Linked DNA regions of Prochlorococcus marinus XMU1408. The protein of the gene in region 1 interacts with the protein of each later gene in a pairwise test. Links are inferred from orthologs where the notes say so. Each region holds a gene or a part of one and is shown on either strand. Other genes may lie near its edges.

Region 1 (3,121 bases):
GCATACCTATACCATAAGCAATTAAAAGTTGACTTACCACATCTATTGCATTCTGATTAAAGGAACCCCTTCCATATATTAATATTACTATTGGGGTAGAAAGTGAAACAAATATAGAGCCTAAAAATACCATCGAAGTTGAAGAAAGAAAGAATCCCTGATGGATTTTTTTGATCAGTTTTGGATGGTTTTCTCGAGACCTTAAACTAACAAAAACTGGTAATAATGGAATTAAAATTGTATTTGATATTATTCCAAGAGGAGCTTGTATGAGAAAGTTAGCGTAACTTAGAGCAGCTGCGGCACCTATAATTTTTGATGCGAAAAATAAATCAGTAAAAACATTAATTTGCATCATTCCTGAAGAAAGTGATGCAGGAGCAATCATTTTCCAGGCTCTTTTTAGTTCTGAATATTTTGTTTGTATTGAGAAACGTATAGAAAATATTCCTTTGTTGATTAGGAATGGTATTTGAATTAAATATTGAGAGAGAGCTCCAATAAATGTTGCCTTGGCTAGAATAACGCCTCCCTTAATATCTAATTCAGATAGGTCTGTTGTATTTCCTTTGTTTAGCCAAAAGTCGGCAATAGCAATGATAATTATTAAGCTTGAAATTAAAGGTGATATAGAGGGAATAAAAAACTCTTTTTTGGCATTAAGTGATCCAAATCCTAGGCCTATTAAACCTGATATAAATACGATTGGAGACATTATTTTTAATTGAGAGGATGCCATCTCTTTGACTTCAGCAGTTAAACTAGGCCCTACTAAATTGATAAAAAAGTCTGACGAAAAGAAAATAAAAACACTTACTAGTAATAATAATAGAGTTAATATAGTATTTATTGAAGTTATAAATAATTTACTCTCAACTTTATTTTTATCTGCTAAGAGAGTAACCATTGAGTTATGAAATGGTCCATTAACGCCTCCTAAGAGAACTAAGAAAAAGCCAGGTATAATATAAGCATAATTATATGCATCATATGAAGCGCTAATTCCAAAAGCACCAGCAATAACCAATTGTCTTGCCATGCCTCCAAATTTGCTGAATAAAGTTCCTAAAGTTACAATGAAAGCAATTTCTTTTATTGTTTTCGTCATGTTAAATCTGAAAATAGAGAGCTTTCATTTCTTGAATTATTTTGAGTTTTTTGTTCTATTGGATGTTAATTAAGTGATTGAAATTGGAAAAACCATTATTAAGTTTCCTCCTCTTAGAGAGGGAATTTTAATTAAGAGATATAAGAGATTTTTGGCTGATGTTGAGCTTGATGATGGAGAAATTGTTACTGCCCATTGTGCAAATACAGGTCCAATGAAAGGGGTTTTGTGGCCTGGGGGTCGAGTCAGGCTTAGGTATTCTCCTTCACCTAAACGTAAATTAGATTGGTCTTGGGAGCAAGCTGAGGTACCTAGTTATATCGAGAACAAAAAATGTTGGGCAGGTGTTAATACATCTTTGCCAAATAAGTTGATTAAGCATTTAATTGAGGCAAATGGTTTAGAGAAAGAATTGGGTGCAATATCCATAATCAAACCTGAAGTGGTTTATGGCAAAGGAGGTAAAAGTAGAATAGACCTATTGCTTGAGCCAGAAAATAGCAATTTAGATCTTAGGAAGATATATGTTGAGGTTAAAAATACGACTTGGTGCGATAAATCATTAGCATTGTTCCCAGATACAGTTACGACAAGAGGTCAAAAACATCTGAAGGAATTAATGGATGTTTGCCCTGATTCAAGAGCAGTTTTAATTCCCTGTATTAGTCGAAAAGATATGGAAATTTTTGCACCTGGTGATTCTGCTGACCCTCGATATGGAGAACTATTCAGAGATGCCTTAATTAAGGGTTTAGAGGTAATTCCTTGTTCTTTTGGCTTTTTTCATGATCGCATCTCATGGGAGGGGATTAAACCCTTTAGGGAATTCCAAAAATAAGGCTGGAATCACTAAATCTTAAAGGTTTTATTTATATTTGGACTAGATGGTATATCTTATAGTTCATGTGTCAAAACTTTTTTTTCAGAAGAATTAAGTAATAAGTTCTTTAATGAACACAAAAAAAAGTATCAACTAATACAATTCTTAGGTATTAAAGTTTTTTTTTGTATAAACACGTACATCTTTTGTATCTATGTTGCGTGCATATTCATAAATGTATAAATTTTGGATTAACCATCCATTTCTTTTTTCGCAGTAAGCATCATTTATGACCACTGCTTTGCAATCGCCTCCAAGGCGAACTACTTCTCGTCTTCAAGACGCAAGTCTTTTAAACGGGCCAATGCTTCTACTGAGAAGCATTAAAGGTTTTAGAAGAAGTCAGTCTTGGGCATGGCTTGCCTCTGTCCCATTGGCGCTTTTGGGATTAGGTGTATTCACTTTCTCTGCACGCGCCGAGGTCGCTCTTTCAGATTTAACTGGACCTCAGGCAGCTGCATTCTTAGCCGACAACCTTTGGTTATTTATTGCCACAATCCTCGTTATTTTTATGAACGCAGGATTCGCAATGGTTGAAGCTGGTATGTGCCGTCAAAAAAATGCGGTAAATATTTTAGCTAAAAACCTATTCGTTTTTGCTCTTGCTGTTACTGCCTATTGGGTAATTGGATATTCCCTTATGTATGGCGGTTCAGTCATTGATGGTTGGCTTTATTTCCAGGGCTTATTTGTTGATCCTGACCCTTCTGGCGCATTAGAGTGTGCTGCCGCTGGTGATACTGGTTGTCTTGTCCCAGCTGTAGATTTCCTTTTCCAATCTGCTTTTGCTGGTACTGCTGCAACTATCGTTTCTGGTTTGGTGGCTGAAAGAGTCAAATTTGGAGAATTTGTTGTTTTCTCTATTGTTCTAACTGCATTCATCTACCCAATTGCTGGTAGCTGGCAGTGGAATGGAGGTTGGCTTTCTGAACTTGGCTTTATTGATTTTGCTGGTTCATCTATTGTCCACTCAGTAGGAGGCTGGGCTGGTCTTGTTGGAGCGATGCTTCTTGGACCCCGTATTGGCAAATTTGTAGATGGCAAGGCCCAAGCTATGCCTGGTCATAATATGGCTATTGCCACTTTAGGAGCACTAATCTTATGGATTGGTTGGTATGGATTTAATCCTGGCT
Region 2 (3,142 bases), 280 kb from region 1 along the record:
GGTGACGGCCTCCGGACCTGCTGATCGAATTAGTGAAAACTTTCAATTAAGAAGTACTCCAGCGTTAGGAAGAAGTGAGATTTTAGGACTCATTGGAGGAAATTCTCTTACAAATCTATTAACTAGTGGAGGAGATGGAGAAGTTATCACTAGTTTTTTGAATAGATCTTTTGCTTCATATATTCAAGGAAATATAAATGGATTTTTAAGTGATAAGCTTCAAATATCTTTGTATCCCACCTATATAAGTGGATCAGACTTGGATGATGATGTAACTGAAAATAGTTCAACAAGTACAGATCAAGACGATACAAGTCCAAGCCTTCTTGGTCAACAGGCATGGGTAACTGAAATAGGAATTGACCTTAGCGAGAAAATTAATTTTTCAGTTCAAGCTGCTCCTAACCGACAAGATATTCCACCGAAAGGAAATATTACTTTTCAAATGAATCCAAATATAGGCTTACTTGGTTCTTTTGATAAAAATGGGAATTGGCAAAGTCAGGTTCAACTCTTTTTTAGATATTAGGTCTAAAAATACTTGAAGAAATTTATCTACATTGAGAATTTCTTAGCTCGATTGAATTTTATCTTTTTTTATTGCTTGATTAGGTCCAAAGGAATAGTTTAAGGAAAGTGGATAAAAATTATCTTTGAATAAAAGGTAGATCTAAAACTAATGAGTACAAATTTATCAGTTCCTAATCCAACTCCTGAGTTGATTAAAGTTGCAGAGAATGCTAAAGAAGCCTCTATTCTGCTTGGTCAAGCCACTAATAAACAAAGGTGCGAGGTTTTGATAGAAATGGCAAATGCTTTGAATGATAATGCTGATAAAATTTTAAAAGCAAATTTAGTAGATATTGAAAGATCAGAAAAAGAGGGGTTGAATAAATCACTTTTATCCAGACTTCAGTTAACAAAAAATAAACTTGAAGGATGTATTGATGGCGTTTTAAAAGTTTCAAATCTTGCAGATCCAATTGGCAATAGGCAACTCCATAGAAAATTAGATGAAAATCTTATTCTTGAAAGAGTTACAGTTCCATTAGGTGTGTTAGGAGTGATTTTTGAATCCAGACCTGATGCATTAATACAAATAGCTTCTCTAGCGGTTCGCTCTGGTAACGGTGCATTATTAAAAGGAGGAAGTGAAGCAAGGGCCACAAATCAAGCCATAATGGATTCTCTTGATATAGGTTTAAGCAAATCAAATGTGGGCACAGGAGCATTGTCTTTGCTCACTACACGTCAAGAAAGTCTGGGTTTACTGCATTTAAATCGATTTGTTAATTTGATAATTCCAAGAGGAAGCAATGAATTAGTTCAATTTATTCAAGACAACACACGTATCCCTGTATTAGGGCATGCTGATGGAATTTGTCATCTATATGTAGATGCTTCTGTAGATATTGACAAAGCTATAAGTATTGCTTTGGATAGCAAGATTCAATATCCTGCTGCTTGTAATGCAATTGAGACATTATTAATTCATGAAGATGTCGCGGAAATATTTTTGAAGAAAAGCTTACCAATTTTTTCTAATTCAGGAGTTACTCTTAAGGGAGATAGTAAGAGCCAAGCTTTAGGGGTGAAAAACCCAGCTATTGATTTAGACTGGTCTACAGAATATCTTGACTTAATTCTTTCAATAAAAATTGTTAGCAACGTAGACGAAGCCATTGAGCATATTCGGAAATACAGCTCCCGTCATACTGAAGCAATAGCTACTAATGATAAGGACGTTGCTGAGAAATTTCTCCGTTCAGTTGATAGTTCAGGTGTTTATCACAATTGCTCTACTCGTTTTGCAGATGGCTTCAGATATGGTTTTGGAGCTGAAGTTGGGATAAGTACTCAGACCCTTCCCCCAAGAGGTCCAGTTGGCCTGGAGGGTTTAGTTACCTATCGTTACTTCCTAAGAGGTGATAGTGATCTCGTTAAGGATTTTGCCTCTGGAGATAGAATCTTTTCTCATACGGATTTGCCGTTATGAATTACTTTCTTAATTCCAATGCAATTCATATAAAAGATATAAATCTTTGGGCTCATGTAGGTGTTTTAGAAAGTGAACGTATTAATGGTCAGGATTTTGTCCTTGACATCAGCTTTTGGTTGGATTTGGATGAGTCATCAAAACTTGATCGATTAGATAAATCTATTGACTACTGCGAAGCGATTAAAGCAGTTCAAAAACTTTCATATGAAATTAAATGCTTAACGATTGAATATTTTAGTGATCAAATTTTGAACCTTCTTGAGTCTCTATATGGTCAAGTTCCAATTTGTATTCTGTTGAAAAAATGTTCTCCACCCATAAAAGGATTTACTGGAAGTGTTTTAATCGAAAAAAAAAGGAATTTCTCATCTCTAAATAATTAATTGAATCCAAACAAAAGACCAATTTTTCTTGTTCATGGTTTATGGAATAATCCTAAATTATTTGAAAAATTAATAAAAAGAATAAACGAAGATGATTATCAATTGTATAGACCACATTTGCCACATAAATTTGGGAAGACATCCCTTAGGCGTTTAGCTATAGATCTTGATTCTAAGATTGAGGAATTAGTGGGGCCAGAAAAAGAAATCGATATTGTTGGTTTCTCAATGGGTGGATTAGTTAGCAGGATTTGGTTGCAAAAACATAATGGCTTTTTAAGAACAAAACGTTTTTTTAGTATTGGTACGCCTCATTTTGGTACTTATACAGCTCAGATGATACCTTCTTCTTTTATGCCTGGGATTGCAGAGATGAAAAGAGGTAGTAGTTTGTTATCTCAATTAAATACTGATTTGAGTTCTCTAGAAAAGGTTGAATGCGTTAGCTTTTTTACAAAATGGGACTTGATGTCCTTTCCAGGTTGGCAAGCAAAGCTTTCTATAGGCGACTCTTATCACTTACCTGTATTGACACATAAAGAATTGATAACCAATTCTAATTCATTAAAAATTGTAGTTAAAAAAATTTTTAATGATACCTAATCAAGACCACTATGCCTTATTAAGGCTTTTGTAGAGGGGAGTCTTCCTCTAAATTTTTTGAAAACCTGATTGGGTGAACGACTACCACCAAGACTCAAAACTGAATCGCGATATTTTTTACCAATCTTTCGGATTTCATCTTGATTAGCAAGGCCTG

The links.
Region 2: the proteins of sfsA (region 1) and DNJ73_RS03195 interact in binary tests that used the Escherichia coli proteins (3 or more experiments, as listed by UniProt). The link is inferred for Prochlorococcus marinus XMU1408 from one-to-one orthologs.

The regions. Positions count from the first base shown.
Region 1 is NZ_QJUE01000002.1:27,105-30,225, forward strand. Bases 276-3,063 are described here. They hold sfsA (DNA/RNA nuclease SfsA), read left to right. Parts: upstream 276-1,181; coding sequence 1,182-1,946; downstream 1,947-3,063. Other genes in these bases: murJ (murein biosynthesis integral membrane protein MurJ), read right to left, coding at 276-1,108; DNJ73_RS01635 (ammonium transporter), read left to right, coding at 2,218-3,063. Also shown: more of murJ, read right to left, coding at 1-275; more of DNJ73_RS01635, read left to right, coding at 3,064-3,121. UniProt on the Escherichia coli protein: Binds to DNA non-specifically. Could be a regulatory factor involved in maltose metabolism.
Region 2 is NZ_QJUE01000002.1:311,161-314,302, forward strand. Bases 29-2,837 are described here. They hold DNJ73_RS03195 (glutamate-5-semialdehyde dehydrogenase), read left to right. Parts: upstream 29-679; coding sequence 680-1,996; downstream 1,997-2,837. Other genes in these bases: DNJ73_RS03190 (translocation/assembly module TamB), read left to right, coding at 29-529; DNJ73_RS03200 (dihydroneopterin aldolase), read left to right, coding at 1,993-2,382; DNJ73_RS03205 (esterase/lipase family protein), read left to right, coding at 2,383-2,837. Outside these bases: more of DNJ73_RS03190, read left to right, coding at 1-28; more of DNJ73_RS03205, read left to right, coding at 2,838-2,985; DNJ73_RS03210 (M3 family metallopeptidase), read right to left, coding at 2,982-3,142. UniProt on the Escherichia coli protein: Catalyzes the NADPH-dependent reduction of L-glutamate 5-phosphate into L-glutamate 5-semialdehyde and phosphate. The product spontaneously undergoes cyclization to form 1-pyrroline-5-carboxylate.